Regions from separate parts of the Kitasatospora sp. NPDC092948 genome, predicted to be linked through region 2. Evidence: predicted binding sites of a transcription regulator. Region 2 holds the regulator's gene; the other holds the start of a gene.
The links. Region 2 encodes HspR, which represses chaperone genes until heat shock. Its sites were predicted from a motif close to TTGAGNNNNNNNNNCTCAA; they were not measured.

Region 1 (7,593 bases), on a different contig from region 2:
CCGTGCGGGTGCCGGACGCGTCGGTCCAGTCCCACACCTCGGCCAGCAGCTGCTCGCGGGTCAGCACCGCGCGCGGCTGCGCCGCCAGGCATGCCAGCAGGTCGAACTCGGTCGGCGTCAGGTGGACGTCGCCCGAACCCAGCCGGACCCGGCGCTGGACGTGGTCGATCTCCAGTTCGCCGAAGCGCAGGCTGCCGAGCGCCGGTGTGCGGGCCGCCTGCTGGGCGCGCTCCACCCGGCGCAGCAGCACGTTCACCCGGGCCGCCAGCTCGCGCATCGAGAACGGCTTGGTCATGTAGTCGTCCGCGCCGACGCCCAGACCCACCAGCAGGTCCGTCTCGTCGTCCCGCGCGGTCAGCATCAGCACCGGCACCGGGCGCTGGGCCTGGATCCGGCGGCACACCTCGAGGCCGTCGAAGCCCGGCAGCATGATGTCGAGCACCACCAGGTCGGGCTGCCAGGTGTGGAACCCGTCCACCGCGCCCGGACCGTCGTGGGCCACCGCCACCTTGAAGCCCTCGGCCCCCAGGCGGGCCGCGATCGACTCCGCGATGGTCGGCTCGTCCTCCACCACGAGCACCCGTCGCTGGGTGCCCACCGGGCCACTGCTGATCGTCTCTTGCTGAATCTCTGTCACGGTCACGCCACCGCCCCCAGGGCTGCGGGCCGGCCGCCTGTGGGGACGGCGGGCTCCGCTTCGTAGTCGTCTTGTTCCGTCGTGGGCTGCTGCCCCGCCCGCCGGTGCTGCTCCTGGCAGCGTACGGACGCCGTCCCCGCCCCGGAGGGCGGACCGGAGGTTTCCGGCCGCGGACTGTCATGTTTGGCAGGTCCCCGTTCGGACGGGCAGGCCAGTACCTTACCCGCAGCACTTGCGACCTGTAACGGTACGTGTGCGAGCGGCATATGCACGGCCAACGGTCTTCACAGGACTTCCGCAGACACCTCTCACCTGCCACCCGTATCGTGGCCCCGACGAAGCGTTCGGGAGGCACCATGACCAGCGCGGAACTGCGACGACGACTCATCCGGCCAGGCCTGCGTGCCGTCCCCACCCCCCGGACCAACCCGTTCGCACTCGGTTACCTCGCCCTGCTGCTCGGCACCACGACCTACGCCCACTTCGGCGACCCGGAGACGGTCCACCGGCTCCAGGAACTGTCCTCCACCGACGCGCACAACCTGGTGATGCACCCCCTGGTCGCGCTGGTCGGCAGCGGGCTGTGGGGCGCCGGGTCGGTGTGGATGCCCTACTTCTGGGCCTTCCTCCTCACCGTCGCACCCCTGGAACGGCGGGCCGGCGGACTTCGTGCCCTCGGCGTCTTCGGGGCCGGGCACATCGGCGCGACGCTGCTCTCGCAGGGGGTGGCGGTGGCCTCCGTGGCGGGTGGGGCGGCTGCGCCCGATGTGCTGGACGCGATGGACATCGGCGTCAGCTACGGGGTGCTGGCCTCGCTCGGCGGGCTGGCCGGGCTGCTGCGGTGGCCCGGGCGGGCCGTCGCGCTCGGCGCCGGGCTGGCGCTGATCGGGCACCAGCTGCTCACCGACCCGGATCTGGTGACCTCGGTCGGGCATCCGGCGGCGCTGCTGCTCGGCGTCGGGATGTGGCCGTGGCTGCGACGCGGGCGCGGGCCGCGGGGGCCGGAGCGGGTGCGGGTGTGGGAGACGGTGGCGGCCTCCTCGTAGCGGCGCGCCCCTGGTGGCAGCCCCTTCGCTCAGGGTGAACGTGATGCGGGGAACAATCGTCGGCGCCCAGGCCTTAGTCAGGTCGACTCAACTTCACTGACTGGGGAGAGATCATGGCATCGACGTCCGTTCCGCTCACTCTGCCTGTGCTGCCGCTCGACGACGAAGTGGTGCTTCCCGGCATGGTGGTCCCGCTGGAACTCTCGGATCCGGAGGTGAGGGCCGCCGTGGAGGCGGCCAGGGCGGGGAGCAGCGGGGGGAAGCCGCAGGTGCTGCTGGTGCCGCGGCTGGACGGCTCGTACGCGGCGGTGGGTGCGCTGGCGACGGTCGAACAGGTGGGGCGGCTGGCCGACGGAGACCCGGCGGCGCTGGTGCGGGCCGTACGACGGGTGCGGATCGGCCGGGGGACGACCGGCCCGGGGGCGGCGCTGTGGGTGGAGACCACGCCGTTCCAGGAGTCCGACCCGGGGCTGCCGGTGGCCGGCCGGGCGGCCGAGCTGGTCAAGGAGTACAAGGCCCTGTCGACGACCTGGCTGCGCCGACGAGGGGCGTGGCAGATCGTCGACCGGATGGCCGCGATCGAGGACATCGGCGACCTCGCGGACAACATCGGGTACGCGCCGTTCGCCACCGCCGAACAGAAGCTGAAGGTGCTGCTGGAGGCCGACCGCCCGGCCCGGCTGGAGTACGCGCTGGGCCTGCTGCGCGACCACCTCGCGGAGGAGGAGGTCAACGACTCCATCCGCAAGGACGTCGAGGAGGGCGTCGCCAAGCAGCAGAAGGAGTTCCTGCTGCGCCGCCAGCTGGAGGCCGTCCGCAAGGAGCTGGCCGAGCTGAACGGCGAGGCGGGCTCCGAGGAGGACGACTACCGGGCCCGGGTGGAGGCGGCCGATCTGCCGGAGAAGGTCCGGGAGGCGGCGCTCAAGGAGGTCGACAAGCTGGAGCACTCCAGCGACCAGTCGCCCGAGGGCTCGTGGATCCGCACCTGGCTGGACACCGTGCTCGAACTGCCCTGGAACGAGCGCTCCGAGGACGCGTACGACCTGGCCGGTGCCCGGGCGGTGCTGGACGCCGACCACAACGGGCTGGCGGACGTGAAGGACCGCATCGTCGAGTACCTGGCGGTGCGCAAGCGCCGGGCCGACCAGGGGCTCGGGCAGATCGGCGGCCGCCGGGGCGGCGCGGTGCTGGCGCTGGTCGGGCCGCCCGGCGTCGGCAAGACCTCGCTGGGCGAGTCGGTGGCGAGGGCGATGGGCCGGTCGTTCGTCCGGGTGGCGCTCGGCGGCGTCCGGGACGAGGCGGAGATCCGCGGCCACCGGCGGACGTACGTGGGGTCGATCCCCGGCCGGATCGTCCGGGCGATCAAGGAGGCCGGGACGATGAACCCGGTGGTGCTGCTGGACGAGATCGACAAGGTCGGCTCGGACTACCGGGGCGACCCGGCGGCGGCGCTGCTGGAGGTGCTGGACCCGGCGCAGAACCACACCTTCCGGGACCACTACCTGGAGGTCGAGCTCGACCTGTCCGACGTGGTGTTCCTGGCCACCGCCAACGTCATGGAGGCGATCCCGGAGCCGCTGCTGGACCGGATGGACGTGGTCCGGCTGGACGGCTACACCGAGGACGAGAAGGTCGCCATCGCCCGGGACCACCTGCTGCCCCGGCAGCTCGCCAAGGCGGGCCTGGCCGCGGAGCAGCTGACGGTGGACGAGCAGGCGCTGCGCCGGCTCGCCGCCGAGTACACCCGGGAGGCGGGCGTCCGGAACCTGGAGCGGGCGATCGCGCGGATCCTGCGCAAGGTCGCGGCGCAGACCGAGCTGGGCGAGCGCGAGCTGCCGGCCGCGATCGGCGGGGACGACCTGCGGGCGCTGCTGGGCCGGCCGCACCACGTGCCGGAGTCGGCGCAGGAGCCGGCCGAGCGCCGCACCGCGGTGCCCGGGGTGGCGACCGGCCTGGCGGTGACCGGGGCCGGCGGTGACGTCCTCTACATCGAGGCGTCGCTGGCGGACGCGGAGACCGGCTCGACCGGGCTGACGCTGACCGGGCAGCTGGGCGACGTGATGAAGGAGTCGGCGCACATCGCGCTCTCCTACCTGCGCTCGCGCGGCGCCGAGCTGGAGCTGCCGGTGACGGGCCTGCGCGAGCGGGGCATCCACCTGCACGTGCCGGCCGGCGCGGTGCCGAAGGACGGTCCGAGCGCGGGCATCACGATGACCACGGCACTGGCCTCGCTGCTGTCGGGGCGCAAGGTGCGCACCGATGTGGCGATGACCGGCGAGGTGTCGCTGACCGGCCGGGTGCTCCCGATCGGCGGGGTCAAGCAGAAGCTGCTGGCCGCGGACCGGGCCGGGGTCACCACGGTGATCATTCCGAAGCGCAACGAGGCGGACCTGGACGACGTCCCCGCCGAGGTGCTGGAGCGGCTCACGGTGTACGCCGTCGCCGACGTCCGGGAGGTGCTGCGGTTGGCGCTCGAACCGGCAGAGGTGCTGGTCGCGGCGGCTTGACCGGGCCGGAAGCCCTCGGCGTGTCAACTCCGAGGGCTTCTGGTGGTTGCCGATCCGGGCCCGTGGCAGACTTCCCGCATGCCGTCCCCTACGCAGCGCGTGTTGACAGCTGTCCCGGAGCCGATCCGTCCGTTCCTGGTCAAACACCGCAAGCTGGTGAAGTTCCTCGTGGTCGGAGGAACCTGCTTCCTGATCACTATGGTGATCAACTTCGCCCTGAAGACGACCGTGCTGGAGTCCAAGCCGGTCATCGCCCTGACGGTCGCGACCGCCCTGGCCACCGTGGTGTCGTACGTGTGGAACCGGCAGTGGTCGTTCCGGGCGGCCGGCAAGCAGCGCGAGGCGGCGCTGTTCATGGTGGTCAGCGCCATCGCGGTGGGTGTGAACGACATCCCGCTGGCGGTCTCGCGCTACGTGTTCGACCTGCGTTTCCCGGACGTCAGCCGGTTCACCCAGGAAGTCGCGGACTTCACCAGCGGCATGATCATCGGCACCCTGGTGGCGATGGTGTTCCGCTACTGGGCGATGAATCGCTTCGTGTTCACCCGGTTGTCCGACCGTACGGACAGCGACGAACAGGGGCGGGAGCCCGAGCGGGTCTGACCCCCGCCCCGTCCGTGCCGGCCGCTCACGCCTCCGTCGGGGCGGGGCGGCCGAAGAGCGGCCGGCGGGCCGCTGCGACGAAGGTCACCGCGACGCCGAGGGCGGCCCAGACCGCCAGCACCGTCAGCGGCATCGCCATGGCGGACGAGCCGAGGTAGGCGATGGAGCGGGTGGCCGAGGTGCCGGCGCCGTTCGGGATCCACTCGCCGATCGCCCGCCAGAACGCCGGCAGCAGCGGCGGCGGGTAGACGCCGCCCGCGCTGGGGTTGCCCAGCACCACGAAGACCAGCACGGCCAGGCCGATGCCGATGATGTCGAACAGGCACTGCATCGCCATGGTGACCGCGCCGACCGAGAACACCACCAGTGCGCCGATCGCGCTCAGTGCCAGGATCGAGCCGGGCAGCGCGTTCAGGATCGGGCCGGTGATCAGCGTGCCGCCGAGGCCCGCGGCCACCGAGTACAGCGCCAGGGTGCCGAGACGCAGAGTGGCCCGGCTGGTGTTGGCGGGGCGCGCGCCGGCGCTGACGCCGAGGATCGAGGCGACCAGGTAGCCGCCGACGCACCAGCCGACCACCAGGTAGAAGCTGGACAGGCCCTTGCCGTCGCCGGCGGCCAGCGGAATGGTGTCCTGCACCTCGACGGTGCGGTGCTGGGCGGCCGCCACCTTGGTGACGATCAGCTCGGCGGCGCCGGACGCGGCCGGGCCGCGGGCGTCCGCGACCAGCAGGGTGTCCTGGGTGCCGGCCGGGTCGAACACCCAGGCCGCGTAGATCTTCTGGTCCTTGATCCGGGCCTTCGCGGTCTCCGCGTCGGGTTCGACGGAGGCACGCACCGCGTCGTTCGGGACGGACTCCAGGGCCGCCGTCAGCTTCGGGGCGATCTCCGGCGGGGCGACCACGGCGATGGACAGCTGGTGCGGCTTCGGCTGGTGGAGCGCGCCCACGTACGAGGTGATGAAGCCGAGCTGGAGCAGCAGGACGGCGACGACCAGGAGGAACGCGCGTGGGGTCACCGCGTCCTTGAGCTCGTTGACGAATCCCTTTGCAGGCTCTGCCATGCGGGGCATCTCCCTATCAATCCGGTATCAGTACGCAAATCGGATACTTAATATCATGAAACAGTTGCGCGCCGGTGGATGCGCCGCCTGCGCGATACTGAGCGCCATGAACGACCCCGTAGCGGACCCGGACGCCGCCGAACTGGCATTTCTCGCGGTCGAGCGCGAGGTGGCGACGCTGTTCCGGCGCAGCCGGGCGCGGGCCTCCGAGGTCTCCCGGCTGGTGCACCCCGAGCTGGAGGCCGGGGCGTACGTGCTGCTCTCCTTCATCCGGGAGTCCGGGCAGGCCCGGGTGACCGACATCGGGCTGCACTTCGGTGTGGGCAAGGCCACGGTGAGCCGGCAGATCCGGGCGATCGAGGAGCTGGGCCTGCTGTGCCGGGAGACCGACCCGCTGGACCGGCGGGCCTCGCTGGTGTCGCTGACCGAGGAGGGCGAGCGGCGGTTCGCGGCCGCCCGGGAGGTGCGGATGGCGCGCTTCCGGGCCTCGCTGTCGGCGTGGGAGCTGGGTGAGCTGGAGCAGTTCGCGCGGCTGCTGGAGCGGTTCAACGAGCTGACCGAGGGGGTCTGAGCCGGGCGTCGGGAGGGTTTCTTTACTTGGGCTTGAAGAAAGTTGTCTTAGTCAACTATCCACGTATAGTTGCTTGAGGCAACGAATCTTCAGTCGAAGGAAGCGCATGTCGACGACCCACCCGACCACCCCTCAGACCCAGATGTCCCACCGTCAAGTGCTCGAAGCCCTCTCGGGCCTGCTGCTCGGCCTGTTCGTGGCCGTGCTGTCCTCCACGGTCGTCTCCAACGCGCTTCCGCGGATCCTCTCCGACCTGCACGGCGGTGAGTCCGCCTACACCTGGGTGGTCACCGCGGCCCTGCTGTCGATCACCGCCGCCACCCCGCTCTGGGGCAAGCTCTCCGACCTGGTCAGCAAGAAGCTGCTGGTCCAGATCGCCATGGTGATCTACGTCCTCTCCTCGGCGCTGGCCGGTCTCTCGCAGAGCATCGGCATGCTGATCTTCTGCCGCGTGCTGCAGGGCATCGGCGCCGGCGGCGTGATCGCGCTCGGCCAGATCTGCCTGGCCGCGATGGTCTCCCCGCGCGAGCGCGGCCGCTACAGCGGCTACTTCGGCGCGGTCTTCGCGCTCGCCACCATCGGCGGCCCGCTGATCGGCGGCGTCATCGTGGACACCTCGTGGCTCGGCTGGCGCTGGTGCTTCTACGTCGGCATCCCGTTCGCGGTGCTCGCCATCCTGGTGCTTCAGCGCACCCTCAAGCTCCCCGAGCAGCCCGCCCGCAAGCCGAAGATCGACTACCTGGGCGCGGTGCTGATCACCGCCGCCGTCAGCCTGCTGATGATCTGGATCTCGCTGGCCGGCAAGAACTACGACTGGGTGTCCTGGCAGACCGCGGTGATGGTGCTCGGCGGCCTGGCACTGGCCGGGCTGTTCGTCGCCGTCGAGCAGCGCGCCGCCGAACCGCTGATCCCGCTCGGCCTGTTCCGCCACCGCACCGTCGCGCTCGCCTCGCTGGCCTCCGCGTTCGTCGGCGTCGGCATGTACGGCACCACCACCTTCCTCGGCCAGTACTTCCAGCTCGCCAAGGAGAAGACCCCCACCCAGGCCGGCCTGCTCACCCTGCCGATGATCCTCGGCCTGGCGGTCTCCTCCACCGTGGCCGGCAAGCTCATCACCAAGTACGGCAAGTGGAAGGGCTACCTGGTCGGCGGCACCGTCATGCTGGCCG
Region 2 (7,593 bases):
GGTCCTCGAAGTCGATCGGGGCGCCGTTGCTGGTCATCGGACGCAGGGCGCCCAGCGCGACGTCGCCGTCCTCCTCGCGCTTGAAGTAGATGTTGAAGAAGCCCAGGAAGCGGTGCCAGGCGACGCCCATCGACGGGTTGACGCCGATGGTGATGGCCCACGCGAAGGAGATGCAGATCTTCAGCATCGCGAAGAGGTAGATCAGGTTGACCAGGGTGCCGTGGGCGGTGCCCTCGAACGCGGCGACGATCGGGTACGAGATCAGGTACGTCGGGTCGTAGGAGGTGACGCCTTCGAGGGCGCCCTCCAGGCCGCGCAGCATCATGATGCACAGGCCGATGCCGAGGATCGTGTACTCGACGTAGAACGCCTGCCAGGCGATCGAGCCGGCGAACCGGGACTTGCGGCCGGCCCGGGAGGGCAGGCTGAGCAGGCGGATCACGATCAGGGTGAGGATGCCCAGGGTGGTCAGCGTGCCGATCAGCTCGACGAAGACGTTCCACACCAGCCAGTGGCCGATGATCGGCAGTGCGAACTCGGCGTCGAAGAGCTGGCCGAAGGCGTTGACCAGGGTGAGCACCAGCGAGAAGAAGCCGACCGCGACGAACCAGTGGGCGACGCCGACCACGCCCCAGCGGTTCATCCGGGTGTGGCCGAGGAACTCCTTGGCCACGGTGGCCACGCGCTGTGCGGGCTGCCCGAATCGGGTGCTGTCGGCGGAGCCGGTGCGCACCACCTTGTAGATGTACAGCGCCGCCCGGGCGGCGAGCGCGGTGCCGATCACAAACGTGACCAGCGAGATGACGATCGCTGCTAGCTGCATCGGCTCTCCGTCTCCAGCGGCTATGGTCCGAATCCTGCCCAGAGTGTACTGGTCGGTAACTTTCCGGGTCGACGGGCCGGACATTACCGCGCGTGAACACCCCCCAGAAGATGTTCAAGGTATGGCGGCAGTCACTATGCCCGGACTCACCCGCCCGGAGCAGCCGAAAGGCCCGCTTCGGGCGACCCTCGACATAAGCGCTCAGTAAAGTTGAGCGCCACCGACTCAAAGCTGTTGACGCTTCCCGATCCGTCATGCATCCTTGAGCCTGTATTACTCAACTTCTCCCCGGAGGTATTCACGATGGCACGCGCGGTCGGCATCGACCTCGGTACGACGAACTCCGTCGTCAGTGTTCTTGAGGGCGGTGAGCCCACGGTCATCACCAACGCCGAGGGCGCTCGGACCACGCCGTCCGTCGTCGCCTTCGCCAAGAACGGCGAGGTGCTCGTCGGCGAGGTCGCCAAGCGGCAGGCGGTCACCAACGTCGACCGCACCATCCGCTCGGTCAAGCGCCACATGGGCACCGACTGGAAGATCGGCATCGACGGCAAGGACTTCACGCCGCAGCAGATCTCCGCCTTCGTCCTGCAGAAGCTCAAGCGGGACGCCGAGGCCTACCTGGGCGAGACGGTCACCGACGCCGTCATCACCGTCCCGGCCTACTTCAACGACTCCGAGCGCCAGGCCACCAAGGAGGCCGGCGAGATCGCGGGCCTGAACGTCCTGCGCATCGTCAACGAGCCGACCGCCGCCGCCCTGGCCTACGGCCTGGACAAGGACGACCAGACCATCCTGGTCTTCGACCTCGGTGGTGGCACCTTCGACGTCTCCCTGCTGGAGATCGGCGACGGCGTCGTCGAGGTCAAGGCGACCAACGGCGACAACCACCTCGGTGGCGACGACTGGGACCAGCGCGTCGTCGACCACCTGGTGAAGGTCTTCCAGGCCGGCCACGGCGTCGACCTGTCCAAGGACAAGATGGCCGTCCAGCGTCTGCGCGAGGCTGCCGAGAAGGCCAAGATCGAGCTGTCCTCCTCCTCGGAGACCTCGATCAACCTGCCCTACATCACGGCCTCCGCCGAGGGCCCGCTGCACCTGGACGAGAAGCTCACCCGCTCGCAGTTCCAGCAGCTCACCTCGGACCTGCTGGACCGCTGCAAGGTCCCGTTCCACAACGTCATCAAGGACGCCGGCATCCAGCTGTCCGAGATCGACCACGTGGTCCTGGTCGGCGGCTCGACCCGCATGCCGGCCGTCGCCGAGCTCGTCAAGGAGCTGACCGGCGGCAAGGACGCCAACAAGGGCGTCAACCCGGACGAGGTCGTCGCCATCGGCGCCTCCCTGCAGGCCGGTGTGCTGAAGGGCGAGGTCAAGGACGTCCTGCTGCTCGACGTCACCCCGCTGTCCCTGGGCATCGAGACCAAGGGCGGCATCATGACGAAGCTGATCGAGCGCAACACCACGATCCCGACCAAGCGCTCCGAGATCTTCACCACCGCCGAGGACAACCAGCCCTCCGTGCAGATCCAGGTCTACCAGGGCGAGCGCGAGATCGCGGCGTACAACAAGAAGCTCGGCATGTTCGAGCTGACCGGCCTGCCGCCGGCCCCCCGCGGCCTGCCGCAGATCGAGGTCACCTTCGACATCGACGCCAACGGCATCATGCACGTGGCCGCGAAGGACCTCGGCACCGGCAAGGAGCAGAAGATGACCGTCACCGGCGGCTCCTCGCTGCCGAAGGACGAGGTCAACCGCATGCGCGAGGAGGCCGAGCGCTACGCGGAGGAGGACCACAAGCGCCGCGAGGCCGTGGAGACCCGCAACCAGGGCGAGCAGCTCGTCTACTCGACCGAGAAGTTCATCGCCGACAACGCCGACAAGCTCCCGGCCGACGTCAAGACCGAGGTCGAGACCGCCATCTCCGAGCTCAAGGAAACCCTCAAGGGCGACGACATCGCGGCCATCCGCACCGCCACCGAGAAGGTCTCCACCACCGCCCAGAAGCTCGGCGCGGCGCTGTACGCGCAGGCCGACGGCGCGGGCGCGGCCACCGGTGCGGCCGGTGCCGGCGAGGCCGGCGCCAAGGACGACGACGTGGTCGACGCCGAGATCGTCGACGACGAGAAGCCCAAGGGCGGTGCGGCATGACGGAGAAGCCGCAGGGCGAGCAGCCCGGCGACGACTCCGCCGCCGAGGAAGCCGTGCTGAAGGCCGCCGAGGAGGCCGTCTCGGGCGCGGGTGCCGACGAGCTGGCCGCCGCCAAGCGCGAGGCCGGCGAGCGCACCGCCGACCTGCAGCGCCTCCAGGCGGAGTACCAGAACTACCGCAAGCGGGTCGAGCGCGACCGGGCCACCGTCCGGGAGATCGCGGTCTCCAACATCGTGGAATCGCTGATCCCGGTGCTGGACGACATCGGCCGGGCCCGTGAGCACGGCGAGGTGACGGGCGGCTTCAAGTCCGTCGCCGAGTCGCTGGAGACGGTCGTCGCCAAGCTCGGGCTGCAGCAGTTCGGCAAGGAGGGCGAGCCCTTCGACCCGACCATCCACGAGGCGCTGATGCACAGCTACTCGTCGGACGTCACGGAGGACACCTGCGTGCAGATCCTCCAGCCCGGGTACCGGATCGGCGAGCGGATCATCCGCCCGGCGATGGTCGCGGTCGCGGAGCCCCAGCCGGGCACCCAGACCACCGGCGAACCGGAGGGCGACAAGGCTGACGGTTCGTCCGACAGCTGAGTAGAGTCCCCGTGCGCTGCGGAGTCGTACGTCGTCCAGTACGGCGGCCGGCTCCGCAGCGCCGTATCCCGGGCTCTTCACAACAACACGATTCACCAACAGACTTCTAGGATTACGGGAGGTGGCGGTCAAAGGCCATGAGCGCTAAGGACTACGTGGAGAAGGACTACTACAAGGTCCTCGGCGTGCCCAAGGACGCCACCGCCGCCGAGATCAAGAAGACGTACCGCAAGCTGGCGCGCGAGTTCCATCCGGACGCCAACAAGGGTGACGCCAAGGCCGAGGAGCGGTTCAAGGACATCTCCGAGGCGTACGACGTGCTCTCCGACGAGAAGCGCCGCAAGGAGTACGACGAGGCACGCTCGCTGTTCGCCAACGGCGGCTTCCGTCCCGGCGGGGCGGGCGGCGCCGGCGGCTTCGACTTCGGCGACCTGTTCAACGGCGGGGCCGGCGGAGGCGGCGGGCTCGGCGACGTGTTCGGCGGCCTGTTCAACCGCGGCGGCCGGCAGACCGCGCAGCCGCGGCGCGGCGCGGACGTCGAGACCGAGGTCACCCTGAACTTCGAGGAGGCCGTGGACGGCGCGACGGTGCCGCTGCGGATGACCTCCCAGGCCGCCTGCCGCGCCTGTGCCGGCACCGGCGCCAAGACCGGCACCACCCCCCGGGTCTGCCCGACCTGTGTCGGCGCGGGCACCGTCAGCCGAGGCCAGGGCGCCTTCGCGCTCTCCGAGCCGTGCCGGGACTGCAAGGGCCGCGGCATGATCGTCGACGACCCGTGCACCGTCTGCCACGGCAGCGGCCGGGCCTCCTCGGCCCGCACCATGCAGGTCCGCATCCCGGCCGGTGTGCAGGACAGCCAGCGCATCCGGCTCAAGGGCAAGGGTGCCCAGGGCGAGCGCGGCGGCCAGCCCGGCGACCTCTACGTCACCGTGCACGTCGACCCGCACCCGGTGTTCGGGCGCAAGGGTGACAACCTCACCGTGACGGTGCCGGTCAGCTTCCCCGAGGCCGCGCTCGGCGGCACCATCGAGGTGCCGACCCTGAACGGCCCGGCCGTGAAGCTCAAGCTGCCCCCGGGCAGCGCCAACGGTCTGACCATGCGGGCCCGCGGCAAGGGCGCCACCCGTAAGGACGGCACCCGCGGCGACCTGCTGGTCACCGTCGAGGTCGTCGTCCCCAAAGTCATCAGCGGGGACGCGCTGAGCGCACTGGAGCAGTACCGCGAGGCCACCGCCTCGGACGACCCGCGAGCCGGCCTGTTCAAGGCGGCGGAGGGAGCGTGAGACCCCGATGAGTCCCCACCCAGACAGCCCGCACGCCAACGAGGGCCGGATCGGCGCCGGGATCGGCGAAGGCCTGCCCGGCGGCGGCCGCCGCACCCGCCCCGCCGGCCCGCCGACGTACGTCCTCACCGAGGACACCCCGGTCTACGTGATCTCGGTGGCCGCCGAACTCTCCGGCCTGCACCCGCAGACGCTGCGGCAGTACGACCGGCTCGGCCTGGTCTGCCCCGACCGCACCGCCGGGCGCGGGCGCCGCTACTCCGCGCGCGACATCCAGCAGCTGCGCGAGGTCCAGCGGCTCTCCCAGGACGAGGGCATCAACCTGGCGGGAATCAAGCGGATCATCGAACTGGAGAACCAGGTCGCGGCCCTGCAGTCCCGGGTCTCCGAGTTGGTCGACGCCCTGGAGGGCGCCGCCGCCACGCTCCAGCAGCGCGAGGCCGCCGTGCACGCCTCCTACCGTCGCGACCTGGTGCCCTATCAGCAGGTCCAGCAGTCCAGCGCGCTGGTGGTCTGGCGGCCCAAGCGCTGAACCCGGCCTTCCGGTAACCGACCGCCGACACCCCGAGCCGACGGGGGGTGCCGGCGGTTCGAGGTTCCGTGAGAGAGTTCCCCTGCGCCGGGTCCGGAGGGTCGGACCGGGCGATCCCTCCATCTCTTCGACAAAAGACTTGCCGCCTGGAATCCTGACAAGGAGGATCCCGGGTGTGATCGGATCGACGGCGAGGAGCCGCAAATGAGTGGAAAGGCTCCATTCGGCTCCGTGGCGGCGGGGACGACTACGGTCCTGACCTCGGAAGCCCGCGACCTGTACCTGCGGGTGGTCCGGGCCGGCGGGCAGCACCCGCAAACGGCCACCGACCCGGTGGAAGCAGCGGCATTGGCCGAACTCGTCGAACTCGGACTGCTCGTTCCGGACACCACCGAGGCCGGTCAGCTGATCGCAGTCGACCCGACCCAGCTCGCCGCCGGTTTGGCAAATACCTGGCAACGACAGGCTTTGGACCTGCTGGCCCGGACGACTTCCCTGCCGACCGAATTCCACGACCTTTTCCAGGCGTTCCACTCCCCCGCCGACATCGGCGGCTCGATCGAGTACGTCCGCGGAAAGGTGCTCATCAATCAGAAGATCCAGCAGTACGTCGATTCCGGAATGAAGGAGGCGCTCGCCCTCCAGCCCGGCGGCCCACGCCCGCCGGAATTGCTGGATGCCACCTTCGAGCGCGATCTCGGCAGCCTGGGCCGCGGCACGACGATGCGCACCATCTATCACGCGAGCACCCGCTACCATCAGCCCACTCGCGATTACGTCGCCAAGCTGACCAGGGCCGGCGGGCAGTACCGCACACTCGACGAGCCGTACGGCCGGCTGATCGTGCTGGACCGCCGTCTCGCCGTCATCCCGGTGGGTGACGACATGAACATGGCGGCATTCATCCACGAGCCGGCGATCGCCGCCTATCTCACGGACGCCGTCTTCGAACCGAGCTGGAACCGGGCGCTCACCTTCGACGGTGACCGCTCCGTGCCCCAACAGGTGGTGTCACGGCTGCGCCAGACCATCATCGAACTGCTGCTGGCGGGCACGAACCATCGTGTCATAGCGCGACGGCTCGGGATCAGCGAACGAACCCTCGCACGCCATATCGCGGAAATGCGGGAGGACTACAACGTCGACTCCCTCTTCCAGCTCGGTTACGTACTCGCCCAGGCGTCGGCCGCCTCCCAGCTCCCGGGCGAGTGACCGGGCAGACCGCCCGGCCTGTGGTCATCCCGGCATCCGTGCGGCCTGTTCAGCCGCTGGACTCGGTCCCCTGTCCGGGACGCCACAAGAGCACCGAATGACTCAGGCCCAGCCGATGTCCAAAGCGGAAGCCGCCATCGCCGGCTTCGCGACGGCGCCGTTTTCCGCCGCCGTTCCCGCGCCGGAACCGCTGAGCGCGACACCGGCCAGAACCGCCGCGCCGACTGCCAGCGGAATCAGCGCCTTCCGGACAAAACGCCTCATGCGAGACATACAACCTCCCCTGTCCCCGTTCTTGTCGTTGAACCGAATTCAAGGCTCAATCGGCACCAATAGTGCCGCAGTTCACTCAACCACGCCAAGAGTCCAGGCAGACTCGGTGCGTCATCTCGCTGCCAGGCAGCCACATGCCACCGGACAACTCTGGACGCAACCGCAGGTCACGATGGACGATCAGTTCGCTCTCAATGGGCTGGCAGGCCTACCACACTTGCCAATGCACCATCAATTCCCAGTTCAACAATGCACCCCAAGCCATCAGCTTGAGCAGCCACTGACCAACCGCCGCCGGCACTCGATCATCCGGACGGCCTGTCCCCGGAGCTGACAGATGAGAGAGTCCGAACTGCAGCACCAGACGCCCGCGAGCAGCGAAGGGCGACGCGCACGGGTCTTCCTCGCCGCGCCCCTGATGCGGCTGACCGGACCGGCGGACAGCGTGGTGACGCTGGCCAGCCGCACCAGGCTGACCACCCTGCGGAGCACGCTGCTGCGCAGCGGGGCCGCGGTGTACAGCGCCCACCACAGCGACGCGTGGACGGTGGCCGGGAAGGCGCCGGAGCAGCGGGTGCCCTCCGACTTCCGCGCCATGCAGAGCGCGGACCTGGTGTTCGCGTACGTCGGCGCCCCGCTCTCCGCCGGCGTGAGCCTGGAGCTGGGCTGGGCGTCGGCGCTGCGCAAGCCGATCGTGATGCTGGTGGACGAGGCGATCACCCACAACCCGCT

Region 1: the regulator HspR is predicted to act here: its motif matches at 1,756-1,774, upstream of lon (endopeptidase La).

Annotation. Positions count from the first base shown of each region.
Region 1 covers NZ_JBIVPU010000003.1:605,908-613,500, forward strand. Annotated here, with positions in the region: gene ACIQF6_RS12260 (response regulator transcription factor) at 1-637, opposite strand, end outside; gene ACIQF6_RS12265 (rhomboid-like protein) at 994-1,683, shown strand; gene lon (endopeptidase La) at 1,797-4,190, shown strand; gene ACIQF6_RS12275 (GtrA family protein) at 4,290-4,793, shown strand; gene ACIQF6_RS12280 (DUF3533 domain-containing protein) at 4,819-5,853, opposite strand; gene ACIQF6_RS12285 (MarR family winged helix-turn-helix transcriptional regulator) at 5,960-6,424, shown strand; gene ACIQF6_RS12290 (MDR family MFS transporter) at 6,531-7,593, shown strand, end outside.
Region 2 covers NZ_JBIVPU010000002.1:773,571-781,163, forward strand. Annotated here, with positions in the region: gene ACIQF6_RS08375 ((Fe-S)-binding protein) at 1-823, opposite strand, end outside; gene dnaK (molecular chaperone DnaK) at 1,127-2,974, shown strand; gene grpE (nucleotide exchange factor GrpE) at 2,971-3,561, shown strand; gene dnaJ (molecular chaperone DnaJ) at 3,699-4,844, shown strand; gene ACIQF6_RS08395 (heat shock protein transcriptional repressor HspR) at 4,852-5,376, shown strand; gene ACIQF6_RS08400 (helix-turn-helix domain-containing protein) at 5,581-6,588, shown strand; gene ACIQF6_RS08405 (hypothetical protein) at 6,691-6,852, opposite strand; gene ACIQF6_RS08410 (hypothetical protein) at 7,199-7,593, shown strand, end outside.